Regions from separate parts of the Streptomyces sp. bgisy159 genome, predicted to be linked through region 2. Evidence: riboswitches for the same ligand, from Rfam matches in the RefSeq annotation. Region 2 holds a riboswitch; each other region holds the start of a gene.

Region 1 (4,274 bases), on a different contig from region 2:
GGACGAGACCCGCCCCGAGGACTACACGGCCGACGCCGGCGACCCGGGCGTGCAGACGGAGCTGCCGGTGGCCACGGGGCACTGACGCCCGCCCCCCGAGGGGCGCGCCGCCGGATCGGGCGCCCGGCACCGTCGGCGCGCGCCGCGCGCCGCATGACCGGTCTCCCGCACGCACCCCGCGGCGGGCCACCGAGAGCACACCGCTCGGTGTCCCGCCGCGTCCGCTCGGTGGTCCACCGCATCCGCTCGGTGGCCGCATCCGCTCGGTGGCCGCGTCCGCTCGGCGTGCGCCCCGAAGCGGGCGCGAAGCGCGGCGCGACCGGCCGGCAGCACCCCTCCCCCGAAATCCGGCGGCCACCGTCGGACCGGTCCGGCACACTCGGCCCCATGGACATCGTCATCCGCCCCGTCACGCCCGCCGAGTACGACACCCTCGCCGAGATCACCGCGCAGGCCTACCTCCAGGACGGGCTCCTCGACTACGGCGAGGAGGACGAGTATCTGCCGGTGCTGAAGGATGTCGCCGCGCGGGCGGCCGCCGCCGAGGTGCTGGTGGCCGTGGACGGCGACCGGCTCCTCGGCGGCGTCACCTTCGTCGCCGGACCCGGTCCGGTCGCCGACATCGCGCGACCCGGTGAGGCCGAGATCCGTGCGCTCGCGGTCGCGCACGCGGCGCGCGGCCGGGGCGCCGGCGAGGCACTCGTGCGGGCCTGCCTGGAGCGGGCGCGGGCCACGGAGGGCTGCACGGCCGTCGTTCTGTCCAGCCAGCGCAGCATGCACACCGCACACCGGATCTACGAACGTCTCGGCTTCGTCCGCACACCCGAGCGGGACTGGAACCCGGTGCCGCACCTGGACGACCTCACTCTCCTCACCTACGAGTTGACCCTCTGAAACCGCCCCGCCACAACATCTGGGGGTGGCGTGACAGGCGAGCACAAGATGTATGCTCATGCTCGCTGTCGCCGCAGGGGAATCCGGTGTGAATCCGGAACTGTCCCGCAACGGTGTACTTGTGCACGTCCTCTCCCCGGAACCGCCGTTCCCGGGCGTCGCCGTGCCCAGGAGTCAGTCCGAGGACCTGCCGACAGCGCGCCCGGCCGCCCGGCCGGGATGCCTGACGTCCGGGCCTCGTGGAATGGGCCGGTGGGCGCGACGCCGCGTGCGCTCGTGCGCCGCCGCCTGCCCCCGCGCGAGGCCCCCGTGCCAGCGAGGGAGAGCCCCACGTGACCATCGCGCCAGCAGACCCGGCCTCAGCCGTCCCGACCGCAGAGGACGCCCCCGGGACCGCCTTGCTGCGGTCCCTCACCGAGCTGACCGCCGACCTGCCCGACGCCGACCCCGGCCGGGTCGCCGCCGCCGCGCTGCGCGGCCGGTCGGCGCGCGCCGACGAGGCGGAGCTGCGCGAGCTGGCCACGGAGGCGGCGGCCGGCCTGATCTCCGAGGACCCCGCGTACTCGCGGCTGGCCGCCCGGCTGCTCACCCTCACCATCCGCGCCGAGGCCGCCTCCCAGGGCGTGACCACGTTCACCGAGTCGATCGCCGTCGGTCACCGCGAGGGCCTGATCGCCGACCGCACCGCCGAGTTCGCCCGGCTGCACGCCGAGCGGCTGGACGCGCTGGTCGACACCGGCGCCGACGACCGCTTCGGCTACTTCGGCCTGCGCACCCTGTACAGCCGCTACCTGCTGCGCCACCCCCTCACCCGCAAGGTCGTCGAGACGCCCCAGCACTTCCTGCTGCGGGTCGCCGGCGGCCTCGCCGAGGACGCGGCGTTCGCTCCGGGGGCGGGTGACCGGGCCGTGGACGAGGTCGCCGCGCTCTACGGCCTGATGAGCCGCCTGGACTACCTGCCGTCCTCGCCGACCCTGTTCAACTCCGGCACCCGGCACCCCCAGATGTCGTCCTGCTACCTCCTCGACTCCCCGCTGGACGAGCTGGACTCCATCTACGACCGCTACCACCAGGTGGCCCGCCTGTCGAAGCACGCCGGCGGGATCGGTCTGTCGTACTCCCGCATCCGCAGCCGGGGTTCGCTGATCCGCGGCACCAACGGTCACTCCAACGGCATCGTGCCGTTCCTGAAGACCCTCGACGCATCGGTCGCCGCGGTGAACCAGGGCGGCCGGCGCAAGGGCGCTGCCGCGGTCTACCTGGAGACCTGGCACTCCGACATCGAGGAGTTCCTGGAGCTGCGCGACAACACCGGTGAGGACGCCCGCCGTACGCACAACCTGAACCTCGCGCACTGGGTGCCGGACGAGTTCATGCGCCGGGTCGCCGCCGACGAGCAGTGGTCGCTGTTCTCCCCCGCCGACGTGCCCGAACTGGTGGACCTGTGGGGTGAGGAGTTCGACGCGTCGTACCGCAAGGCGGAAGCGGCCGGTCTGGCCCGCCGGACCATCCCGGCCCGCGACCTGTACGGCCGGATGATGCGCACCCTCGCGCAGACCGGCAACGGCTGGATGACCTTCAAGGACGCCGCCAACCGCACCGCCAACCAGACCGCCCTGCCGGGGCACGTGGTCCACTCCTCCAACCTCTGCACGGAGATCCTGGAGGTCACCGACGACGGCGAGACGGCGGTGTGCAACCTGGGGTCGGTCAACCTCGGCGCGTTCGCCGACCCGGCGACCGGTGGCCTCGACTGGGAGCGGCTGGACGAGACGGTCCGCACGGCCGTCACGTTCCTCGACCGGGTCGTCGACATCAACTTCTACCCGACCGAGCAGGCGGGCCGCTCCAACGCCCGGTGGCGGCCGGTGGGTCTGGGCGCGATGGGCCTGCAGGACGTCTTCTTCAAGCTGCGGCTGCCCTTCGACTCCCCGGAGGCGAAGGCCCTGTCGACCCGCATCGCCGAGCGCGTCATGCTCGCCGCGTACGAGGCGTCCGCCGACCTGGCCGAGCGCGGCGGCCCGCTGCCGGCCTGGGAGAAGACCCGTACCGCGCAGGGCGTGCTGCACCCCGACCACTACGGGGTGGAGCTGACCTGGCCGGAGCGCTGGGCGGCGCTGCGTGAGCGGATCGCGGCGGTCGGCCTGCGCAACAGCCTCCTCCTGGCCATCGCGCCGACGGCCACCATCGCCTCCATCGCCGGCGTGTACGAGTGCATCGAGCCGCAGGTGTCGAACCTGTTCAAGCGCGAGACGCTGTCCGGTGAGTTCCTCCAGGTCAACTCGTATCTGGTGCAGGACCTCAAGGATCTCGGCGTGTGGGACGCCCGTACCCGTGAGGCGCTGCGCGACTCGGCCGGCTCAGTGCAGGACTTCGCGTGGATCCCCGAGGACGTACGGCGGCTCTACCGCACGGCGTGGGAGATCCCGCAGCGCGGGCTGATCGACATGGCGGCGGCGCGCACGCCGTTCCTCGACCAGTCGCAGTCCCTGAACCTCTTCATGGAGACGCCGACCATCGGCAAGCTCTCCTCGATGTACGCGTACGCCTGGAAGTCCGGGCTGAAGACGACGTACTACCTGCGTTCGCGCCCGGCGACCCGTATCGCCCGCGCCGCGCAGGCATCCGTCCCCGTGCAGCAGGCCGCCGATCCCGAAGCGGTCGCCTGCTCCCTTGAGAACCCCGAGTCCTGCGAGGCCTGCCAGTGATGTCCGAGAAGTCCGAACGCAACGCCCATCTCCTCGACCCGGGCTTCGAGCTGACGCTGCGCCCCATGCGCTACCCCGACTTCTACGAGCGCTACCGGGACGCCATCAAGAACACCTGGACCGTGGAGGAGGTCGACCTCCACTCGGACGTCGCCGACCTCGCCAAGCTCAGCCCCGCCGAGCAGCACCTCATCGGCCGTCTCGTGGCCTTCTTCGCGACGGGCGACTCGATCGTGGCGAACAACCTGGTGCTGACGCTGTACAAGCACATCAACTCCCCCGAGGCGCGGCTGTACCTGTCGCGCCAGCTGTTCGAGGAGGCCGTGCACGTCCAGTTCTATCTGACCCTGCTGGACACCTACCTCCCCGACCCGGAGGACCGGGCCGCCGCCTTCGACGCGGTGGAGAACATCCCGTCCATCCGTGAGAAGGCCGGGTTCTGCTTCAAGTGGATCAACGAGGTCGAGAAGATCGACCGGCTGGAGAGCAGGGCCGAGCGCCGGCGGTTCCTGCTCAACCTGATCTGCTTCGCCGCCTGCATCGAGGGCCTGTTCTTCTACGGCGCCTTCGCGTACGTCTACTGGTTCCGCAGCCGGGGTCTGCTGCACGGTCTGGCCACCGGCACCAACTGGGTGTTCCGCGACGAGACCATGCACATGTCGTTCGCGTTCG
Region 2 (4,274 bases):
GTTCGTAGGGCGTCAGTGGACGACCGCCCTCGGGAGTAGGGGGCACGTCCTCGGGCTCCCGGCTCTCCCGGATCTCGTGCACCGGGCCGCCCGGGGGCACGTGCGGCTGTTCCTCGGGGCGCGGGCACGGCGGCTCCCGCAGCTTGATTCGCGAGCCCAGCCAGAAGGCGCCGCCCAGCATGGCCAGCAGGGCCACGCCGACCGCGAACAGCGCCAGGCTGAGCAGGCCGCTGGTGGCGGCCATCTGCATGGATGCGCTACTCATATCAGGCGAATACCCCTGCAACCGGACGCGAACCACGCCGTGGTGCACCCTCACCGACCGTCGCCGCGCCCGTGCGGGCCGTACCGGGGGAGGGAACCGGGGGTTTGGCGCGGGGGCGCGGGGCTACCCGTGCGCCGTGACTACGTCGCCTTCCCAACAGGAGCTCTACCGGTTCCTGGAGGAACGCTTCGCGTGTGCGCAGGCGTGCACCGAGTGTGCGCGTGTCTGCGCGACGCGTGCGAGCCTCGTGGACCCGAGTGGATCCGGACAGCACGAGCCCGCCCGACGCAAGGGGATCATGTGCGCCGAGGCCTGCGACGCGACCTGCCGGGTGCTCGCCGAGCAGACCCACCTCGACGAGAGCGGCCTGCGAGCCCAGCTCGAATGGTGCCGCGCCGTCTGTCTGGAGAGCGCCCACGTCTTCGACGCGGAACCGGGCGCCGAGGAGGCCGCCAGAGCCTGCCGCACCTGCGCCCGCGCCTGCACCGACTTCCTGGACACGCTGGTCTAGTTCCTGACGGGCGGGCGTCCGGGGCCCCTGTGGGGGGCAAGGACGGCGCACGCTCGCTAAGTGTCCCCGTCGAGCGGGGCCAGGGGCCGTCCCATCCGTACGTTCCACCGCCCCGCCCGGCCGCTGAGTTCCACCGCCGTCAGCGGCGGGACGTCGGCACGCCAGAAGGCCTCGTCCGGTGCGCCCAGGGCGCGTACCACCGCCGCCCGGACCAGCTCGGGTTCGATCACCGCGACCGCCCGCCCCACCCGCTCCGGCAGCGCGTCCAGCCAGGCCGCCGTCCGGTCGCACACCGCCCGCACCGACTCCCCGCCGTGCGGCGCGGCCCCGGGGTCGCCCAGCCAGGCGGCCAGCGCCGCCGGCTCACGCGCCCCCACCTCCGCGAGGGTCTCCCCGCGCCAGCGCCCCGCGTCCAGCGCCGCCAGTGCCGGATCCTCGACCGCGTCCAGCCCCATCGCGGCGGCCGTCTCGCGGCACCGGACGGTGGGCGAGGCAAAGGCAGGCCCGGCCCCGGGCAGCGTGCCCGCCGCCTCCCTCGCCCGTCGTAGCCCCACCGGATCCAGGGGGCGGCCGTCGTCGAAGCGGGCCTCGCGCAGGGCCTCGCTGAGCGCGGGTGACACCAGGACCAGCCGGACCGTCACAGGGCACCTCTCCTCACCGAGCACCTCTCTCGGCGACCGACGGTCTCACAGCGCTCGGCACCCCGGCCGACGAAGTGATCTTCGTCTCGCCGGGGAGGCCGAACGGGCAGGAACGTGACGCCGCTTCGATACGACCCCACCGCTCCGGCGACGCCCCGTCGGCCCGCCGCACCGGCCCCCGGTTCGGCCGTACCGGAGAGGGTCGCGACACCGTCGCGGCGGCGCGCGTCGGCCCGCCGAGCCGGTCGAGCCCGTCGCCCTCCCGCGCGCCAACTCACCCTGTGCGAAGCCTACTTGCGCCTTCCGTCGACCCTCCTCACTGCGACCGGAGACCCGATCCGGCCGTCCTCGGCCGGCCACCGCCCCGGCCGGCCCGACGTCCCCTCGGTACCCGCCCCGCCCCCTCGGGTACGCCCGCACCATCTGCCCTCGGTCCGGCGGCGGTTCGCCCTCCTCGCCGCCCGGAGCCGCCGCCGCGGCCCGTCCACTGCGTCGCGCGCGAAGGGGGCGCGTCCGCCGTCACGCCACGCGCCCTTGGCCCGAACTGCGGTTTCGCGGTACGGTCTCGGGCGATATCGACGACGGTCACGCGGAAGCCGGTGGAAGTCCGGCACGGTCGCGCCACTGTGAGTCCGCTGTCGCACGCGCGTGCGGAGGCGGATGAGTCAGACCCGCGCCGTCGTCCTGTGCACCACCGAGCCGGGACGCGAGTTCCCCAGGAGGTCCTGCCATGGCGCAGTCCGCTGTCCAGCCCAGCGTCACCCCCACCCCCGCCGCCGTACCCGCCAAGCTGCCGCTCTCGGCGATCGCCCCCTGGGCGGTCTTCTTCGGCATCCTGATGCTGGTGCTGCTCTACTTCGTCGGCGCCGAGCAGGGCGCCACCGCGCTGACGTCCGGCGACGGCGTCCACGAATGGGTGCACGACGCCCGCCACCTGCTCGGCTTCCCGTGCCACTGACGGCCGCGAAGGAAACCGGCATACCGATGAACTCGGCAACCGTGCGCACCCTCCTGGTGCGCGGCATGCTCGCGGGTCTCGCCGCGGGCCTGCTCGCCCTCGTCGTCGCCTACTTCCTCGGCGAGCCGCACGTCGACGCGGCCATCGCCTTCGAGGAGGCGCACCCCCACGAACACGGCGGCGGCGAACCCGTCAGCCGCACGATGCAGTCCACCGCGGGCCTGTCCACCGGCGTCCTCGTCTACGGTGTCGCGTTCGGCGGCATCGCCGCCCTCGCGTTCTGCTTCGCGCTCGGCCGGACCGGACGCTTCGGGCCGCGCGCGAGTGCGCTGCTGCTCGCGGCCGCCGGCCTGCTCGCCGTCTACGTGGTGCCGTTCCTGAAGTACCCCGCCAACCCGCCGGCGGTCGGCGAGGCCGACACCATCGGCCGGCGCACATCGCTGTACTTCCTGATGGTGGTACTGAGCGTGCTGCTCGCCGTCGGGACCGTCATCCTGGGCAGACGTCTGGCGCCACGCCTCGGGAACTGGAACGCGACGGTCGCGGCAGGGGCGTTCTTCGTCCTCGCCGTCGGCCTCGCCTACGCCTTCCTGCCGTCCTTCAACGAGGTGCCGGACCATTTCCCGGCCCTCCTGCTGTGGAAGTTCCGCCTCGCGGCCCTCGCCGTGCAGGCCACCCTGTGGACCGCCTTCGGACTGGTCTTCGGGGAGCTGGCGGAACGGGCGCTCGCGCCCAGGCCCGCACGGACGGCATCCGTCACCCGGGCGACACCCGTCGCCCACTGACCACGCCCAACCCCCCACCCGCACCGAGCGGACGGCCCCCGGCGCACGCCGGGGGCCGTCCGCGTGCCCGCACCCTTCCCGCCTCCCCGGCATTCCCAATTTCTGCAACACGTTCTACGGTGGGCGCCGTCAGGAGACCGGCCTTGGGCCCCGCAGGAGGCGCCGTGCACCTCGACCACACCCCCGAGCAACTCCGGCTCCGCGCCGAACTGCGCGACTACTTCGCCGAGTTGGTGCCCGACAACGCCTACGCCCGGCACGTCGACCCGGTCGCCGCCAAGCGCTTCTACCGCACCACGATCCGCCGCCTCGGCGCCGACGGCTGGCTCGGCGTCGGCTGGCCGAAGGAGTACGGCGGACGCGGACTGACCCCCGTCGAGCAGTTCGTCTTCTTCGACGAGGCCGCGCGGGCCGGCGTACCGCTGCCGCTGATGGCGCTCAACACCGTCGGCCCCACGATCATGCGGTACGGCACGGACGAGCAGAAGGCGTACTTCCTGCCCCGCATCCTCTCCGGCGAGATCGACTTCGCCATCGGCTACAGCGAGCCCGGCGCCGGCACCGACCTGGCGGCCCTGCGCACCCGGGCGGTGCGCGACGGCGACACGTACGTCGTCGACGGGCAGAAGATCTGGACGACCAACGGCGACACGGCGGACTGGGTGTGGCTGGCGGTGCGCACCGACCCGGACGCCCCGCCGCACAAGGGCATCACCATGCTGCTGGTCCCGACCACCGACCCCGGCTACTCCTGCACCCTGATCCACACCCTCGCCTCGCACGACACCACCGCCAGCTACTACGAGAACGTCCGCGTCCCCGTCTCCCGCCGCGTCGGCGCCGAGAACGAGGGTTGGCGACTGATCACCAACCAGCTCAACCACGAGCGCGTCACCCTCGCCGCGCACGGCACCATGGCCATCCGCGCCCTGCACGACGTGCAGCGCTGGGCCGCGGAGACCAAACTCGCCGACGGCCGCCGGGTGCTGGACCTGCCGTGGGTGCGCCGCCTGCTGGCCCGGACCCACGTCCGCCTCGACGCCCTGAAACTCCTCAACTGGCGGATGGTCGCCGCCCTCCAGAACGGCACCCTCACCCCCCAGGAGGCATCCGC
Region 3 (4,274 bases), on a different contig from region 2:
TTTCACGAACGGTTTTCACGACACCGCCAACGCGATGGCCACGACCATCTCGACCGGTGCGCTCAAGCCCAAGGTCGCGGTGGCCATGTCCGCCGTGCTCAACCTGGTGGGCGCTTTCCTCTCCGTGGAGGTCGCCAACACGATCTCCAAAGGTCTCGTCGACGAGACGGGCATCCGTCCCGAGGTCATCTTCGCCGCCCTGGTCGGCGCGATCCTCTGGAACCTGCTGACCTGGCTGGTGGGGCTCCCCTCCAGTTCCTCCCACGCCCTCATGGGCGGCCTGATCGGCGCCGCCGTCGCCTCCGCCGGTTTCGGCGCGGTCCACGGCGACGTGCTCGTCACCAAGGTGCTGATCCCGGCCGTCGCGGCCCCCGTGGTCGCCGGTCTCGCCGCGCTGCTGGCGACCCGGATGTCGTACGCCCTCGGCAAGAAGGCCGACGAGAAGGCGTCCGCCAAGGGCTACCGGGCCGGTCAGGTCGCCTCCGCGGGCCTGGTCTCGCTGGCCCACGGCACCAACGACGCGCAGAAGACGATGGGCATCATCACCCTGGCCCTGGTGGCCGGCGGCACCATCGCCCCCGACTCGGACCCGCCCGTCTGGGTCATCCTCTCCGCGGGCCTGGCCATCGCGCTCGGCACCTACATCGGCGGCTGGCGCATCATCCGCACCATGGGCAAGGGCCTGACCGACCTGCAGCCGCAGCAGGGCTTCGCCGCCCAGACCAGCGCGGCCACGGCCATCCTGGCCTCCTCCCACCTGGGCTTCTCGCTGTCCACCACGCATGTCGTCTCCGGTTCCGTGATGGGCGCCGGCCTCGGCCGCAAGGGCGGGGTCGTCCGCTGGTCGACCGCCACCCGCATGTTCGTCGCCTGGGGCCTGACGCTGCCGGCCGCCGCGCTGGTCGGCGCGCTCGCCGAGTACGTCACGGGGCTCGGCGACTGGGGCACGGCCCTCGTCGCGGTCTTCCTGGTGGCCTCCAGCGCCGCCATCTGGAAGGCCTCCCGGCGCGAGGTCGTCGACCACACCAACGTCAACGAGACCGAGGAGCCGGCCGGCGTGGTCACCACCGCCATCGCCGCCGTCACCCCGCCCCCGGCGGGCTCCCCGGCCGCCGACGACCTCTCGGCCGTCATCGCGGCCCCGGCCCCGGTGGCCACCGCCGCCGACCCGGCCACGCCTCCCGCCGCCGCGGTCTGAGCGCCGCCCACCCGGTAACCAAGGAACCATCACATGAAGATCGACTGGGAAGCCCTGGGCTCCGTCTTCGGCGTCAGCCTCGCCGTCACCGTCGGCCTCGTCACCCTGTTCACCCTCGGCATCATGGGCCTCTCGCGCCGCGAGCGCGCCCAGTCCGACGGCGGATCCGCGGTCCTCGCGACCACCGGCGCCTACGCCTGCTTCGCGGCGTGCGCCGGGGCGGTGGCCTACGGCATCAGCCTGATCGTGGCCTGATCCGCCCGATCCGCCCGATCCGCCCCGATCGTGGTCTGATCAGCCCGGCCGTGGTCTGAGCCGGCCACACGCCACACCGGCACGCGACACCCCACCCGCCCTGTCCGCCCCGCCCTCACCGGCGGTCGCGGGCGGGGCGCGGTCATGTCCGCGCCCCGGAGCGCGCCATGCGCCGGTGTGGGCTTCTGCACACTCCCCCACCGCAGGTCAACGGCAAGTTGACGGCCCTTCCGGACCCGTGGTGGACTGCCCGAGCCAAGTACGGCGGCAGAAGAGGAAGCCGGTGCGAATCCGGCGCGGTCCCGCCACTGTCACCGGGGTAGAACCCCCCGGGAGCCAGGAACTCTCACCGTCGGTCTCGTCGAACCAGGGCGTGGACACCCTGAGTGAGGACACGTATCGCCATGCGCGGTTGCCGATCGAGCGTCAGTACCGGAGCCCTGCCCGACCCCACGGCCGGCTGAGCCCATGCGGGCCGATCGCGTCTTCGCGTACGGCGCCGCCGCCGGCCTCCTCGGTGACCTCCTGCTCGGCGATCCTCGCCGGGGCCATCCGGTCGCCGCGTTCGGCCGGGCCGCCACCGCCGTGGAGCGGGTCCTGTGGCGCGACCACCGGGGCCGGGGCGCCCTGCACACCGCCGTGTGCGTGGGCGGCACCGTCGCCGTGGGCGCCGCGGTCGCCCGTGCCGTACGCCGCTCCCCCACCGCCTCCGTCGCCCTGACCGGCATGGCCACCTGGGCCGTCGTCGGCGGCACCTCGCTGGCCCGGGAGGCCCGGGCCGTCGGGGACGCCCTCGCGGCCGGCGACGTGGCCGCGGCCCGCGCCCGGCTGCCGCACCTGTGCGGCCGCGACCCGCAGGCGCTGGACGCCGACGGAATCGCCCGGGCCGTCGTCGAGTCGGTCGCCGAGAACACCTCCGACGCCGTCGTCGGCGCCCTGGTGTGGGGCGCCCTCGCCGGGGTACCGGGGCTGGTCGGCTTCCGCGCCGTCAACACCCTCGACGCCATGGTCGGCCACAAGTCGCCCCGCTACCGGCGCTACGGCTGGGCCTCCGCCCGCCTCGACGACCTCGCGGGCTGGCCCGGCGCCCGGCTGACCGCCGTGCTCGCCGCGGTCGCCGGGCCCGACCCGCGCGGCGCCGTCCGGGCCTGGCGGGCCGACGCCGGCCGCCACCCCAGCCCCAACGCCGGCCCGGTGGAGTCGTCCTTCGCGGGCGCTCTCGGGGTGCGGCTCGGCGGCACCCTCTCCTACGGCGGCCGGGTCGAGCACCGGCCCGTCCTCAACGGCGCGGCCGGCCGGGCCGTCGCCGTGACCGACATCGACCGGGCGGTACGGCTCTCCCGGCGGGTCGGCTGGCTCGCGCTCGGCGCCGGGGTCGCCGGGCGACTCGCCGTCCGGGCTCTCACGAAGGGGCGTACGTCATGAGCGGGGGTCTCCTCGTCGCCGGCACCACCTCCGACGCCGGCAAGAGCGTCGTCACCGCCGGGATCTGCCGCTGGCTGGCGCGCCAGGGCGTGAAGGTGGCGCCGTTCAAGGCGCAGAACATGTCGCTGAACTCGTTCGTGACGCGCGAGGGCGCCGAGATCGGGCGGGCACAGGCCATGCAGGCGCAGGCCTGCCGGGTGGAGCCGACCGCGCTCATGAACCCGGTGCTGCTGAAGCCGGGGGGCGAGCAGAGCAGTCAGGTCGTGCTGATGGGCAAGCCGGTGGGTGAGCTCAGTGCGCGCGGCTACCACGGCGGGCGGCAGCAGCAGCTGCTGGGGACCGTGCTCGACTGTCTCGCCGAGTTGCGGGGCACGTATGACGCGGTGATCTGTGAGGGGGCCGGTTCTCCCGCCGAGATCAATCTGCGGCGGACCGACATCGTCAACATGGGCGTCGCGCGCCGTGCGCGGCTGCCCGTGCTCGTCGTGGGCGACATCGACCGCGGCGGTGTCTTCGCCTCCTTCTTCGGGACCGTCGCCCTGCTGTCGCCGGAGGACCAGGAGCTGGTCGCCGGGTTCCTCGTCAACAAGTTCCGCGGGGACGTCTCGCTGCTCGAACCCGGCCTCGACATGCTGCACGGGCTCACCGGGCGGCGGACGTACGGCGTGCTGCCCTTCCGGCACGGGCTCGGGATCGACGAGGAGGACGGGCTGCGGGTCTCCCTGCGGGGAAGCGTGCGGGAGTCGGACGTCGCCCCGCCCGTCGGCGAGGACGTCCTGCGGGTCGCCGTCTGCGCGATCCCGCTCATGTCCAACTTCACCGACGTCGACGCCCTGGCCGCCGAACCCGGTGTCGTGGTGCGGTTCGTGGACCGGCCCGAGGAACTGGCCGACGCCGATCTCGTCGTCGTCCCGGGAACCCGGGGCACGGTCAGGGCCCTGGAGTGGCTGCGCGCGCGGGGCCTCGCGGAGGCCCTCGTGCGCCGGGCCGCCGAGGGCAGGCCGGTGCTCGGTGTCTGCGGCGGCTTCCAGATCCTCGGCGAGCACATCGAGGACGACGTCGAGAGCCGTACAGGGCACGTCGACGGCCTCGGCATCCTGCCCGTGCGGGTGCGGTTCGCCCGCGAGAAGACCCTCACCCGGCCGGCGGGCCGGGCCCTCGGCGAGCCCGTCGAGGGGTACGAGATCCACCACGGGGTCGCCGACGTCGTGGGGGGCGAGCCCTTCCTCGACGGCTGCCGGGTCGGCCACACCTGGGGCACGCACTGGCACGGCTCACTGGAGTCGGACGGCTTCCGGCGGGCCTTCCTGCGCGAGGTGGCCGCCGCCGCGGGCCGCCGCTTCGTGCCCGCCCCCGACACCTCCTTCGCCGCGCTGCGCGAGGAGCAGCTCGACCG

Evidence for each region. Region 2 has a riboswitch for cobalamin ahead of AC3ET3_RS08765 (CbtB domain-containing protein). Riboswitches for the same ligand answer to the same signal wherever they lie in the genome.
Region 1: another riboswitch for cobalamin. It lies ahead of AC3ET3_RS16190 (ribonucleoside-diphosphate reductase subunit alpha); the one in region 2 lies ahead of AC3ET3_RS08765 (CbtB domain-containing protein).
Region 3: another riboswitch for cobalamin. It lies ahead of AC3ET3_RS27395 (cobalamin biosynthesis protein); the one in region 2 lies ahead of AC3ET3_RS08765 (CbtB domain-containing protein).

The regions. Positions count from the first base shown of each region.
Region 1 covers NZ_JBYIQX010000014.1:67,305-71,578, reverse strand. Annotated here, with positions in the region: gene mctP (monocarboxylate uptake permease MctP) at 1-85, shown strand, start outside; gene AC3ET3_RS16195 (GNAT family N-acetyltransferase) at 388-894, shown strand; cobalamin riboswitch at 947-1,103, shown strand; gene AC3ET3_RS16190 (ribonucleoside-diphosphate reductase subunit alpha) at 1,227-3,602, shown strand; gene AC3ET3_RS16185 (ribonucleotide-diphosphate reductase subunit beta) at 3,602-4,274, shown strand, end outside.
Region 2 covers NZ_JBYIQX010000006.1:108,944-113,217, reverse strand. Annotated here, with positions in the region: gene AC3ET3_RS08780 (DUF6479 family protein) at 1-265, opposite strand, end outside; gene AC3ET3_RS08775 (four-helix bundle copper-binding protein) at 402-776, shown strand; gene AC3ET3_RS08770 (histidine phosphatase family protein) at 833-1,417, opposite strand; cobalamin riboswitch at 1,956-2,112, shown strand; gene AC3ET3_RS08765 (CbtB domain-containing protein) at 2,148-2,375, shown strand; gene AC3ET3_RS08760 (CbtA family protein) at 2,402-3,160, shown strand; gene AC3ET3_RS08755 (acyl-CoA dehydrogenase family protein) at 3,325-4,274, shown strand, end outside.
Region 3 covers NZ_JBYIQX010000036.1:14,772-19,045, forward strand. Annotated here, with positions in the region: gene AC3ET3_RS27385 (inorganic phosphate transporter) at 1-1,198, shown strand, start outside; gene AC3ET3_RS27390 (hypothetical protein) at 1,232-1,453, shown strand; cobalamin riboswitch at 1,679-1,818, shown strand; gene AC3ET3_RS27395 (cobalamin biosynthesis protein) at 1,922-2,878, shown strand; gene AC3ET3_RS27400 (cobyric acid synthase) at 2,875-4,274, shown strand, end outside.